DNA from 2 places in the Gottfriedia sp. NPDC056225 genome. Region 2 is predicted to be linked to the other one. Evidence: a T-box and tRNA genes for the amino acid it is inferred to sense, from the RefSeq annotation. Region 2 holds a T-box; the other holds one or more tRNA genes.

Region 1 (7,563 bases), on a different contig from region 2:
GAAATCATTTCATATTTAGAAAGAAAAGTTATGATAAAGGAAACTTTTGTGCGATCAATTTTAAAAGAAGTTGTTGAGGATGCTTATAAACGATTAATTCAACCTTCAATTGAAAGAGAGATTCGTAAGGAATTATCCGAAAAAGCTGATTCTCATGCAATTAATATTTTCTCAGAAAACTTACGCTCACTATTGCTACAGCCACCATTAAAAGGAAAAATCGTTCTTGGAGTTGACCCTGCATTCCGTACAGGTTGTAAATTAGCCGTTGTAGATGAAACAGGTAAAGTACTTAAAATTGATGTTATTTATCCGCATCCTTTCAAAGGTGAAAGAGAAGAAGTTCAAAGAAATAAAAGAGAGCAAGCAATTGCAAAAATTAAAGATATTCTTATCAAATATAAAATAGAGATGATTGCAATTGGAAACGGAACAGCGTCTCGTGAAACTGAGCTATTTATATCTGAAATTCTAAAAGAAATGAAAAATAGTATTTACTATGTAATCGTAAATGAAGCTGGAGCGAGCGTGTATTCTGCTTCAGAACTAGCGCGAGAAGAGTTTCCAAATTTCCAAGTTGAGGAAAGAAGTGCGGTTTCAATCGCAAGACGATTACAAGATCCGTTAGCTGAATTGGTTAAAATTGACCCTAAATCTGTTGGCGTAGGATTATACCAACATGATGTTTCTCAAAAAAGTCTGAATGAGTCACTAACGTTTGTTGTTGAAACATCAGTAAACCAAGTAGGTGTAAATGTAAATACAGCATCAGTTTCGCTACTACAACATGTATCGGGCTTGTCCAAAACGGTAGCGAAAAATATCGTTAATTATCGTGATGAAAAAGGGAAAATTACAAATCGAAAAGAGCTTAAAACGATACCGAGACTAGGTGCAAAAACATACGAACAATGTATTGGATTCTTACGCGTTGTCGAAGGGGATGAACCTTTAGATCGTACAAGTATTCATCCGGAGAATTATGTGCAAGTAAAAAAACTATTAAAGCAATTAAATTTCTCAACAAATCAAATTGGTTCAAAAGAACTAAAAGAAAAGTTAAAGACGCTAAACTTAGAAGAAATATCAGAACAACTTGATATTGGTTTAATTACACTGAATGATATTTTAGCTTCATTAACACAACCTGAAAGAGATTTACGAGACGAATTAGCAGCACCAATCCTTCGCCAAGATGTTCTTCAAATTGGAGACTTAAAAATAGGCATGGAGCTTGAAGGAACAGTAAGAAATGTAGTCGATTTTGGTGCATTTGTTGATATAGGATTAAAGAATGACGGTCTTGTTCATATTTCAAGAATGAGTAGTAAATTTATAAAACATCCATTAGATGTTGTTTCAGTTGGCCAAGTAGTAAAAATATGGATTGCTGAAGTTGATCAAAAGAAACAAAGAGTAGGCTTATCTATGCTGCCAATTGAAGCAAAAGAAAAAGTCAAAGCTTAATTTTTTGATAATAAAACCAACATTGATTTAATAACTTTATTTGATAACGGTTTTTCTCATAAAATGCTTTCTGCATTTGAGTCTTAAGCCAACTAGGCATTACCATGATGAAAACCTCCAACTTAAAAATCTTCGCCCATCTTAACTATTGAGATGGGCGATGAAATAAATGAGTGAGGGGTAACCTTCCGATACACTGTATAAAAAGGATAACTGTATTGTTCATTTTGGATAGTAAAAATTACGCCGTTGTAGAGAGATTTACTAAGAGCAGCCCATTTAGCATAAATCGTACTAATAAGATCTTTTGAAATTCTCATTTGTATGTTTAATGTATGCACATACCCAGAAAAATGTGAGTTGTTTAGTTAGAATAAAGTAGAAAAAGAGGTGGCGATCTATAAATGGACAATGAGGAGATACAAAAATTAGTAGAAGATCTATCGATTACCTATTTCGGACGGCCATTTCTCCATCAAGCTTCCTTCAATACTAGATTGAGAACTACTGGTGGAAGGTATTTATTAAAAAATAGTAATATCGAATTAAATAAATTATACTATCAAGAACACGGAATCGAAGAGCTAAAGGGAATTATATTACACGAGCTGTGTCACTATCATCTTCATATTATGAAGAAAGGATATAAACACGAAGATAAAGATTTTAAAGACCTACTAAAAAAAGTAGGTGCGCCTAGATACTGTAAACCACTAAATTCTATAAAGAAAAGAACACATTCTTATAAATATAAATATAGATGTGTTGGGTGTGGACAATACTTCTTAAGAAAAAGAAAAGTTGACACAAAGCGCTTTGTATGTGGAATATGCAAAAGTCCATTAAAACAATTATAAATAGTGTTGACAGGTAATATATGTATAGTTTATATTAATACTTGTCATCATGTTACAGCGCATGACGAATTGATTGGAATTTTTCCGCAGTAGCTCAGTGGTAGAGCACTCGGCTGTTAACCGAGTGGTCGTAGGTTCGAATCCTACCTGCGGAGCCATTATATTAGAGAAGTACCCAAGTGGCTCAAGGGGCGCCCCTGCTAAGGGTGTAGATCGTTAACGCGGTGCGAGGGTTCGAATCCCTTCTTCTCTGCCATATTTTTTTTTTGGCCCGTTGGTCAAGCGGTTAAGACACCGCCCTTTCACGGCGGTAACACGGGTTCGAGTCCCGTACGGGTCACCAATATTTTATCCCGGAGGATTAGCTCAGCTGGGAGAGCACCTGCCTTACAAGCAGGGGGTCGGCGGTTCGAGCCCGTCATCCTCCACCATTTCTTTAAAATGATATAAACTCTTATTATCGCGGCGTGGAGCACGAACGAATATGCTTCGAAGTAATAACTTCAGCATACCAATCGAGCTGCTACTTGCATAAACATCCTGAGATTGGGATGGTCTTAACGAAATAAAGTTCATGGATCTAATAAAATAGTATCCACATTATCGCGGGGTGGAGCACGAACGAATATGCTTCGAAGTAATAACTTCAGCATACCAATCGAGCCGCTACTTGCATAAACATCCTGAGATTGGGATGGTCTTAACGAAATAAACTTCATGGATCTAGTTAAAATAGTATCCACATTATCGCGGGGTGGAGCAGTCTGGTAGCTCGTCGGGCTCATAACCCGAAGGTCGCAGGTTCAAATCCTGTCCCCGCAACCAAAATGGTCCCGTGGTGTAGCGGTTAACATGCCTGCCTGTCACGCAGGAGATCGCCGGTTCGATCCCGGTCGGGACCGCCATTTATTACTACAGTTTGTAGTATTTTTTTCTTTATTTGGAGAAAAATAGTAGTGAGATGGATGAATTTTTTTTATCTTTAGGAGTAGATTCGAGGGGTAAATACAATACTACATAAGACAATCCTGCGGTGTTACTTCATGTAGCATATTCGCACATTAGGAAAAGAAGTATAGTGAAATGTCGGATTGTTTTTTATCTTGAGAGGTTAATTCAAGAAGGTAAGGCAATACAACATAAAAAAAATCCTGCGGTGCGGGTTCATGGAGATTATTCGAAGAAGTAGATTCATGATGTTATATCAATGGGCTATAGCCAAGCGGTAAGGCAACGGATTTTGATTCCGTCATGCCCTGGTTCGAATCCAGGTAGCCCAGCCATTTTTATTTTGAATAGTAATGTTTAAGGTAGAGGGATTTTCTTTTATCTTAAATGCGATCGTGTAAACAGTAAGTAAGTTTAAAAATAGTCTGTTTTTAGTGTACTTGTACTATCATGTATTTATAAACTTGTTATTACGAGCCATTAGCTCAGTTGGTAGAGCACGAACGAGTAATCTTCGATGCGATTACTTCAGCGTACTTGTCGAGCAGCTACTTGAAATTCTATCTGAGACAAGGACGTCTTTAGAACTTGCTTATTTTATAAACTTGTTATTACGAGCCATTAGCTCAGTTGGTAGAGCATCTGACTTTTAATCAGAGGGTCGAAGGTTCGAATCCTTCATGGCTCACTTTTGTTTATTCGCGGTCGTGGCGGAATGGCAGACGCGCTAGGTTGAGGGCCTAGTGGAGGTTTCTCCGTGGAGGTTCAAGTCCTCTCGGCCGCATCTTAATTATGACTTTCCAAGACATCTTACAATTGTAGGGTGTCTTTTTTGTGTTGATTGACATCAATAAAGAAATAATTGTAAATTTTTAGTACTTAAGAAATTACTTTTTTTTTCACTAAATTAGTGAAAAAGAATATTCGTGATAACCACTTGTTACACATTGATGCGTGTTTTTATATAACTACTGATTTGTAGACATTGACTATACTAAAAAACTCACTTTTGATATATTCCAAAAGTGAGTCTAACATTAATAATTAGCAGGATTTACTTGAAGTGGTTTAAATTTCTGATTTTTATCAGAGTAATGCCACCATTCTTTTGAGTAGCCCACGAAACCGGCTTGTCTCATCGCTTTATCCATGATTTGATAATTCTTTTCTTGTACACTATTTCGCTTATAGCTTCGAGAAGCACGTGATGAAAAATCATCGAATTTGGATTGCATTTGCACTTCTTTTCCATCTAATGTACACAATGTTATATCTAGTGTTGCACCTAGTTGGTGGCCTCGTATATTTTTTGGACTAGGCTTAGCAACATAATCTGAATTAGGATATGCATTCCAAAGTGTTTGTTGAGCTGATAAAGGACGGTAAGCATCCCAAACTTTAATCGTATATCCTTGTTTTTTTAGGATGGAATTTGCTTTAGCTAATTTTTTGGCTGTGCTAGTCCTAAGGATGGCTTGGCTAAAATTATAAATACGTTTGCCGGTAAAGTTATTCGTTGTATTATAGCGTAAATCAACGATCAAACTTTTATCTAATGATTTAACATTAGTGAACTCTGCAATTACATACTTCCCGCTAATAAATCCTGTTTTACTTTTAAATTTAATTTTATACCATCCGTTGGCATGTTTATTAACAACCGTTAAAAATTGACCTTTTTTCACAGTACCGATTAACTTAGCCGTTGTACTAGGGCCGCTACGGATATTTAGTTTACTTGCAGTTACGGTGTAAACTTTATTCGCTGCATAAGTAGAGGTTGGGTTTGTAAAAAAACTGACCCACAAAGATAAAAGAGCTAAACAACTTATTAAAATCTTCTTGATTCTTCTCATAGTTCACCTTCTAATTAATTTATGTAATAATCTGTTAACTTCTTTAATTATTCAATAGAATACGTGTACTTTCAATTTAAAACTTATTTGGCAATATAAAAAAACATTACAATTTAGTAATGTTTTTAGTAGTTTATAATATTGGAGATAGAAGTCGAGAAATAGCTTCTTTTATTTTTATAAAGATTGTTCTCGCTTGATACTTTTCAAGTGTAAGTTCACTAGAATATTTACAATCAGATAAAAAAAGGTTTTGTAGATTGGATGATTCTTTTTCTGAATAGACGATCGCGTTTATTTCAAAATTCAATTTAAAACTACGTGTATCAATGTTAGTAGTTCCAACTGAAGCAACTTCTTGGTCTATTACGATTGTTTTAGCATGCAAAAATCCATTTTCATATAGCAATATTTTTGCTCCGTAAGATAATAGTTCGCCTACGTATGATAGTGATGCCCAATGTACGAATGGGTGGTCAGGTTTACTTGGAATCATTATTCTAACATCAATTCCAGATAATGCAGCAATTTTACAAGCGTCCATAATGCTTGCATCAGGAACGAAGTAAGGGGTTTGAATATAAACGCTCTGTTTAGCAGACGTAATTAGTTTAACGTACATATTTTTTAAGTGCTCTGTTTCCGAATTTGGCCCACTAGCAACAATTTGTATGGGAGTATTTCTGATACTTTCCACATTATTAAAAGTAAATTCCTCTATAATATGTCCATGTTGTTTAGTAGCTTGTTGCCAGTCTAATATAAATCGCCCTTGAATTTGATTTACTGAATCACCTTTTATTCGAAAATGAGTGTCTCTCCAGTATCCAAATTTCTTATCAATTCCAAGATACTCGTCTCCGACATTAAAACCGCCTATATAAGCAACTCTCCCATCAATAATACAAAGTTTTCTGTGATTTCTATTGTTTAATCGAAAATTGATTAGTCTTAGGAAGGAAGGAAAGAAAGCTTTTACCTCACCTCCGTGTTTAATAAGATCTTTGAAAAAAGAAGGAGTGATTTTTTTCGAACCAATGTCATCGTACAGCACTCGTACTTTAACGCCTTTTTCTGCCTTCTTTGTAAGTTCGTCTCTAAGCTTTTTTCCTAACGAGTCACGTTGAATGATGTAATATTGAATATTTATCTCTTTTTCGGCATTTTGTATGTCTTCGAAAAGCGAATTAAATTTTTCGTAACCGTCACTAAATGTTTGGATCTCGTTTTCAGTTGTTAATAAAGCATTAGCGGATTTTAAATTCATCATAATTAATTGTGAATGCTTCGATAGTAATTCATCTTGGATAAAGCGTTGATCATTATGTATTTGATTTGCTTGATTAGTAACTGCTAATTGAAGATAACTTCTTTCTTTATTTGAAAGATGATAGAAGTTCTTTTGTTTTAGCTGTCTGCCTAAAAAAAGGTATAGTAAGAAACCGACTATTGGTATAAAAAGTAGGATCATAAGCCATGCCCACGTAGCTGCAACATCTCTCTTTTCAATAAAGATTAAAATACCAGCTAGCAGTATATTAACAATAAGGAGGATTGTAATAAAATTTATATCCATTGAACTCACATCCTATATAATTAGATTGCTTTTAATATGTTTTATTTAATGAATCAAAGTATACAAACATATTGTATACTTTTCTAAAATAAAAGTATTTTATCATTTACTCTGTAATTTTTCACGGTACGGTACCAAAACCGAGTATTTAAGAGCTTGTGGGAGTATATGAAGAGAAAATTCTTCAAAAATCAAATCATTTTAACAGAGGTTGTGTTTAAATAGTACTATATCAATTGCACTATTGTTGATTTGCTTTATGTCTATTAAAAGAAAACTAAACTGATGAAAGTTACTATTTATGCAGTAATTTAAGGTATGAAAGTATTGTAGTAGTAGGATTAAGATCCGTTATATTATTGATAATCAAATTAATCACAACTTTTTTCTTAAATAATGTTGACAATAAGTGTCCTATACTTTAATATAGTTAAAGTCACGTCAGAAGTTAACGAAGTCAACGAAAGCTTATCGTAGTAAGCATTGAAAGTTTTAGAAAAAACTTTTAAAAAAAGTGTTGACATAAACGGTTAGATGTTATAAACTGTAAAAGTCGCTAACGAAGACGACACACTTTAAAATATGCGCCCGTAGCTCAATTGGATAGAGCGTTTGACTACGGATCAAAAGGTTATGGGTTCGAGTCCTTTCGGGCGCGCCATATTTCGGGAAGTGGCTCAGCTTGGTAGAGCACCTGGTTTGGGACCAGGGGGTCGCAGGTTCAAATCCTGTCTTCCCGACCATTTTCGCGGGTGTAGTTTAATGGTAAAATAGAAGCCTTCCAAGCTTCGGTCGTGGGTTCGATTCCCATCACCCGCTCCATTATTATGAACTTTGAAAACTAAACAAAACATGAAGT
Region 2 (6,920 bases):
ATGAGTGAACAGTCCATTTTTTTGAATCTTAACTTCGTCATCAATAAAAGAATACCCTAACTTTTTTATTTTTCTTGAAGTTACACCGTGAGCTAAAATTGCGGTCGTACTTGGATATTCTGGATCTACTGTTAGTACACAAGCCTTTAATAGTTGTACAAGCCCATAAAATAACAAGGTAGGTTTTACATTAATTTGAGAGTTTTGAGCTGCATGAAAATAGCTTTTCCCATGCTCAATATAATACAAAAAAGGGTATGCATTATGAAAAGCTTTAGTTTTTTGATCTTTGAAATTAGTTCGTTCATATTTTGCCTGAAGATAGTTTTTCGAATATTGTACTGAGCTAAAGTAACATAGCTCGTCCCATACATTACTATACGAATATAACATAAGAGAGGAACTCCTTATTAACTGAATATTTAAACATAATTTGACTTCCTTGACAGTGTTTTATCCTATTGTTAATCTACTAATAATATTTATACGTGTATTAGGGGGGCTTTTTTATGTGGGAATCAAAATTCGTAAAAGAAGGACTTACTTTTGATGATGTTTTATTAGTTCCAGCCAAATCTGAAGTACTTCCAAATCAAGTTGATGTAAGTGTAAGATTAACGGAAAAAATTCAATTAAATATTCCATTAATCAGTGCAGGAATGGATACAGTTACAGAAGCAGAAATGGCTATTGCGATGGCTAGACAGGGTGGACTTGGTATCATTCACAAAAATATGTCTATCGAAGAACAAGCTGAGCAAGTAGATAAAGTAAAGCGTTCTGAAAGTGGCGTAATTGATGATCCATTTTTCTTAACACCATCTCATAAAGTAGCAGACGCTGAATATTTAATGGGTAAATACCGTATTTCAGGTGTACCTATCGTAGATGATACAGAAAATAGAAAATTAGTCGGTATATTAACAAATCGTGATTTACGTTTTATTCAAGATTACTCAATTGTTATTTCAGACGTTATGACAAAAGAAAATCTAGTGACAGCTCCTGTTGGGACAACACTTGCAGAAGCAGAACAAATTCTTCAAAAACATAAAATTGAAAAGTTACCCCTAGTTAATGAAGATGGCACATTAAAAGGCCTAATCACAATTAAGGACATTGAGAAAGTAATTGAGTTTCCAAACTCAGCAAAAGATCAACAAGGTCGCTTACTTGTAGGTGCAGCAGTAGGAGTTACAAAAGATGCTCTTCAACGAGTTGAGTTTTTAGTAAAAGCTAATGTTGATGTGATTGTAATTGATACAGCTCATGGTCATTCTAAGGGTGTTATTGAGAAAGTAAAAGAGATTAGAAGCAAGTTCCCAGAATTAGCAATAATCGCTGGAAATGTAGCAACTGGTGAAGCTACTAAGGAACTTATTGAAGCCGGTGCAGATATTGTAAAAGTTGGTATTGGACCAGGTTCAATCTGTACTACTCGTGTTGTAGCTGGAGTAGGTGTTCCTCAACTAACTGCAGTTTATGATTGTGCTTCTGTTGCTAGAGAATACGGAGTACCTATAATCGCAGATGGCGGTATTAAGTATTCTGGAGATATCGTAAAAGCTCTTGCAGCTGGTGGACATGTGGTTATGTTAGGAAGTATGTTTGCCGGTGTACAAGAAAGTCCTGGTGAGACAGAAATCTACCAAGGAAGACAATTTAAAGTATACCGTGGTATGGGTTCTGTAGGCGCAATGGAAAGAGGAAGTAAAGATCGTTATTTCCAAGAAGGAAATAAAAAACTAGTTCCTGAAGGTATTGAAGGTCGAGTTCCTTATAAAGGACCGTTAGCGGATACTGTACACCAATTAATCGGAGGAATAAGATCTGGTATGGGTTACTGTGGTACAGCTACATTAAAAGACTTAAGGGATAACGCACAGTTTATTCGTATGTCTGGTGCTGGATTACGCGAAAGTCATCCACATGATGTTCAAATAACAAAAGAAGCACCCAATTACTCATTATAATAATTAAAGCAATGAAACTTAGGGCAATTACAAGAAATTGTAGTTGCCTATTTTTTGGGAAATAATTGTGTTAAAATGAACAAGTTAAATTAAAGGTTGGAGGTAAGACAGTGTTTGGAAAGAATATACTAACGAAACTAATAGTAATAGCTTTAGCGATAACTATAATCATTCCTATGAATTTAAAGCCTGCTGCTGCTGAAGATGTTTTAGGCGTTCAAGCTAAGGCTGCGATTTTAGTCGATGCAAATTCAGGGAAAATATTATATGAAAAAAATTCAAATGCTCCACTACCGATTGCAAGTATGTCAAAAATGATGACTGAATATCTGGTTAATGAAGCGATTAAAAATGGCAAAATTTCGTGGGATGAGAAAGTAACAGTTTCTGAATATGCCCATAAAATCTCTCAAAATACAGGGTTATCAAACGTGCCTCTTGAATTGGGCGGTAAGTATACAGTACGTGAACTATACGAAGCAGCTGCTATTTACTCTGCAAATGGTGCGACAATTGCACTAGCAGAAAAAATTGGTGGATCTGAGAAAAACTTCGTACAATTAATGAACGATAAAGCAAAACAACTAGACTTAGGAGACGTTAAATTCGTTAATGCTACTGGTTTAGTAAATAAAGACTTACAAGGTATGCAACCAGAAGGAACTTCTCTAACTGATGAAAATATTATGTCAGCGAACGGTGTAGCAAAATTAGCTTATAATCTAATTAAAACTTATCCAGAAGTACTTCAAACATCTTCAATTCCAAAGAAAACATTCCAAGAAGGTGGAAAGTATCCAGTAAAAATGGATAACTGGAACTGGATGTTACCAGGATTAGTATTCGCTTATCCAGGTATGGATGGATTAAAAACGGGTTCTACAGATTCAGCTGGCTTCTGTTTCGCTGGAACTGCAAAAAGAAATGGTCAACGTTATATTACTGTTGTAATGGGAGCTAATTCATATAACTCTCGGTTTAGTGAAACTGCTAAATTAATGGATTATGGGTTCGGTAACTTTGATAAGACTACAATTGTTTCAAAAGGACAAACTGTAAAAGGTAATAAAACTGTTAAAGTAACTAAAGGTAAAGATAAAGAAGTAAAAGTAGTAGCAAAAGATGATATTACTTTAGCTATAAAACGTGGTGAAGCTAAAAACTACAAAGCCACTATCCAATTATCAGGTAAGGCAATCGATAAAAATGGAAATATTATTGCTCCAATTAAAAAAGGAACAAAGGTTGGAGAAATCGTAATTAAATCTTCAAAAGGTGATGACCTAGGTTATATCACTTCAAAAAATCAGTCATTTGATTTAGTAGCAGATAAGAGTGTTGATAAAGCTAACTGGTTTGTTCTATCCTTTAGAGGAATTGGATCATTTTTCGGTAATTTATGGGATAGTATCGTAGGCGGTATTGGTGGTTTATTTAAATAATTTTTATATTAATATATCAGTAATTGTTAAGTTGTCATTTTTTCAGTAAAATAAAGGTAAGGTAACTTTAACTAGGGGTAAAGAAATACTAAAATGTTACCAAGTAAGCTTTAATAATGGAGGGGCAAAACAATGAATTTAACAGGAACAGAACGTGTAAAACGCGGCATGGCAGAAATGCAAAAAGGCGGCGTAATTATGGATGTAGTAAATGCTGAACAAGCTAAAATAGCGGAAGCTGCTGGTGCAGTAGCAGTAATGGCATTAGAAAAAGTACCATCTGATATTCGTGCAGCTGGTGGAGTAGCTCGTATGGCTGATACAAGTATTACTGAGGAAATTCTTAACGCAGTTAGTATTCCTGTAATGGCTAAAGCTCGTATTGGACATATCGTTGAAGCACGCGTTTTAGAAGCTATGGGAGTAGATTACATCGATGAGAGTGAAGTATTATCTCCTGCAGATGATATCTTCCACATTAACAAATCAGATTACACTGTTCCATTCGTTTGTGGTTGCCGTAACTTAGGTGAAGCACTTCGTCGTATTGGTGAAGGTGCGTCTATGTTACGTACTAAAGGTGAGCCTGGTACTGGAAACATTGTAGAAGCAGTACGTCACTTACGCCAAATTAATGGTGAAATCCGTAAAGTAGTTGGTTTATCTCGTGATGAATTAATGGTTGAAGCTAAAAACCTTGGCGCTCCATTCGAATTATTACTTCAAATTAAAGAACTTGGTCGTTTACCTGTTGTTAACTTTGCAGCTGGTGGAGTAGCAACACCTGCAGACGCAGCTTTAATGATGGAATTAGGAGCAGACGGAGTATTCGTAGGTTCTGGTATCTTTAAATCTGAAAACCCTGAGAAATTTGCTCGTGCGATTGTACAAGCTACTACTCACTATCAAGATTATGAATTAATCGCTAACCTTTCTAAAAACTTAGGACCTGCTATGAAAGGTATCGACATGAGACAACTTGCTGCTGCTGATCGTATGCAAGATCGTAGCATTTAAGTTGGTGAAATTATGAAAATAGGTGTATTAGCGTTACAAGGTGCAGTTCAAGAACATATAAATGCAATTAAAGCATGTGGTGCTGAAGCTGTTATCGTGAAACGTGTAGAACATTTAGATGGACTTGATGGTATTGTATTACCTGGTGGAGAAAGTACTGCGATGCGTAGATTACTTGACCATATAGGATTATTACAACCCTTAAAAGAGAAAATCGAAAATGGTTTACCGGCATTCGGTACATGTGCGGGCATGATCTTACTTTCGAAAGAGATTGCAAATGATGACACGGTACATCTAGGTGTTATGGATATGGTAGCTGAACGTAATGCTTTCGGTAGACAAGTGGATAGCTTTGAAGTAAACATCCCAATTAAAGGTGTATGTGAAGATTATCCAGCTGTATTTATCAGAGCACCATTTATACGCTCCGTATCAGGTGATGCAGAGGTTATTGCAGAGCATGATGGTAATATTGTAGCAGTTAGACAAAATCACATGTTGGCAGCATCTTTCCATCCAGAATTAACAAATGATTACCGTTTTATGAGTTACTTTGCAGATATGGTTAAGGAAAAAAATGCAAATTTAAGTATGTAACTATTGAAAAAAGTAAAAGCTTATAGTAAATTATAATATAATTTAAATTGTCTAAAGCGATGAAAGAAAATAGTAACAAGTTCTAAATTTTTAGAGAGTCGGTGGCTGGTGTAAACCGATAATGAAGACTTGTGAATCCATTCTTGAGCGAGTTACGGAATGCTTTATAGCTAGTAAGTAACTCCGGTACTATAGTCCGTTAACTATACTAAGGTGGAAGGATTATTTATTAATTCTTCAATTAGGGTGGCAACGCGGGTAGCTCTCGTCCCTTTTATGGGATGAGGGCTTTTTTGTATTTTTTTTTATACTTTAGGCAATTAAGAATAGGAGGAATTGAATATGTTAGATATTAAATTATTACGTAGCAATTTTGAAGACGTTAAAGCCAAGCTTCAGTTACGTGGTGGAGATATAAGTTATATCGAAAAATTTGAAGACTTAGATCTAAACCGTAGAGAATTACTTGTTCAGGTGGAAGGGTTAAAAAGCCGCCGTAATGAGGTAAGCCAAGAAATTAGTGTATTAAAGCGTGAGAAGAAGGACGCTGAAGCGCTAATTGTTGAAATGAGAGAAGTTGGAGATAAAATTAAAGTTCTTGATGAAGAGATTAGAACATTAGAAGAGCAATTAGATGCAATTCTATTTACGATTCCTAACTTAGTTAGTGATTCAGTGCCAGTTGGATTAACTGAAGACGATAATATTGAAATTCGTAGAATAGGTGAAGTTCGTAAATTTGAATTCGAGCCAAAGGCACACTGGGATTTAGGTGTTGATCTAGATATTTTAGATTTCGAACGTGGAGCTAAAGTTACTGGTAGCCGATTTACTTTTTATAAAGGCTTAGGAGCTAGACTTGAACGTGCTCTTATCAGTTTCATGTTAGACCTTCATATTGAAGAACATGGTTATACAGAAATGTTACCACCTCAACTAGTAAATCGTGCAAGTATGATTGGTACAGGACAGCTTCCTAAATTTGAAGAAGATGCATTCCGTGTCGAGAAAGAAGACTTCTTCTTAGTACCAACAGCAGAAGTGCCTGTTACAAACTATCACCGTGATGAAATACTTGATGCTGCGCAACTGCCAATTGCCTATACTGCATACAGTGCTTGCTTCCGCTCTGAAGCAGGTTCAGCGGGACGAGACACACGAGGCTTAATTCGTCAGCACCAGTTTAATAAAGTTGAACTAGTTCGTTTCGTAAAACCTGAAGATTCTTATATTGAGTTAGAAAAATTAACATCTCAAGCTGAAAAAGTTCTTCAACTATTGGGATTACCTTATCGTGTAATTACTTTATGTGCTGGGGATATCGGATTTTCTTCTGCAAAAACTTATGACATTGAAGTTTGGTTACCAAGCTATGATGCATACAAAGAAATTTCTTCTTGCAGTAACTTTGAGGCATTCCAAGCAAGACGAGCTAATATTCGTTTCCGACGTGATCCAAAAGGAAAACCGGAATTTGTTCATACATTAAACGGATCTGGACTGGCGATTGGACGTACGGTTTCTGCTATCTTAGAAAACTACCAACAAGAAGACGGTTCAATCATTATTCCTGAAGTTCTTCGTCCATATATGGGCGGAAAAGAAGTTATTAAATAATTGAAAAAGCAGATGGTATGAAGGAACCTCACTCATCTGCTTTTTTTTATTTAGACAGTTTTAAAGTCTATTTCATAATTAGGTGTAGTCCATAATTCCATCCATTTTTTAATTGCGGTTATTAATATAACTACTTCTAAAATCAACATTATAATTCATATCTTTCTCCTTAAATAGTTTATATGAATTTAAATAGAAGTACAAAACATCTGTATATTACTTCTGTTCATTAGAGTGCATACGCCATATCAATAGAGGCCATATTATAATA

What was found. The T-box of region 2 lies ahead of serS (serine--tRNA ligase). A T-box ahead of a tRNA ligase gene usually reads a tRNA of that ligase, here a tRNA-Ser.
Region 1: it has a tRNA-Ser gene. The T-box ahead of serS (serine--tRNA ligase) is inferred to sense a tRNA for this amino acid. The anticodon was not compared.

What each region holds. Positions count from the first base shown of each region.
Region 1 covers NZ_JBHJTJ010000045.1:23,018-30,580, forward strand. The annotation lists gene ACFCYN_RS20805 (Tex family protein) at 1-1,467, shown strand, start outside; gene cmpA (cortex morphogenetic protein CmpA) at 1,457-1,567, opposite strand; gene ACFCYN_RS20815 (SprT family protein) at 1,872-2,324, shown strand; tRNA gene ACFCYN_RS20820 (tRNA-Asn) at 2,408-2,482, shown strand; tRNA gene ACFCYN_RS20825 (tRNA-Ser) at 2,490-2,580, shown strand; tRNA gene ACFCYN_RS20830 (tRNA-Glu) at 2,593-2,667, shown strand; tRNA gene ACFCYN_RS20835 (tRNA-Val) at 2,680-2,755, shown strand; tRNA gene ACFCYN_RS20840 (tRNA-Met) at 3,073-3,149, shown strand; tRNA gene ACFCYN_RS20845 (tRNA-Asp) at 3,154-3,229, shown strand; tRNA gene ACFCYN_RS20850 (tRNA-Gln) at 3,533-3,607, shown strand; tRNA gene ACFCYN_RS20855 (tRNA-Lys) at 3,888-3,960, shown strand; tRNA gene ACFCYN_RS20860 (tRNA-Leu) at 3,974-4,056, shown strand; gene ACFCYN_RS20865 (M15 family metallopeptidase) at 4,310-5,128, opposite strand; gene cls (cardiolipin synthase) at 5,262-6,704, opposite strand; tRNA gene ACFCYN_RS20875 (tRNA-Arg) at 7,289-7,365, shown strand; tRNA gene ACFCYN_RS20880 (tRNA-Pro) at 7,371-7,447, shown strand; tRNA gene ACFCYN_RS20885 (tRNA-Gly) at 7,453-7,526, shown strand.
Region 2 covers NZ_JBHJTJ010000070.1:698-7,617, forward strand. The annotation lists gene ACFCYN_RS23310 (YaaC family protein) at 1-393, opposite strand, end outside; gene guaB (IMP dehydrogenase) at 510-1,973, shown strand; gene ACFCYN_RS23320 (D-alanyl-D-alanine carboxypeptidase family protein) at 2,084-3,415, shown strand; gene pdxS (pyridoxal 5'-phosphate synthase lyase subunit PdxS) at 3,548-4,432, shown strand; gene pdxT (pyridoxal 5'-phosphate synthase glutaminase subunit PdxT) at 4,442-5,032, shown strand; T-box leader at 5,083-5,308, shown strand; gene serS (serine--tRNA ligase) at 5,375-6,649, shown strand.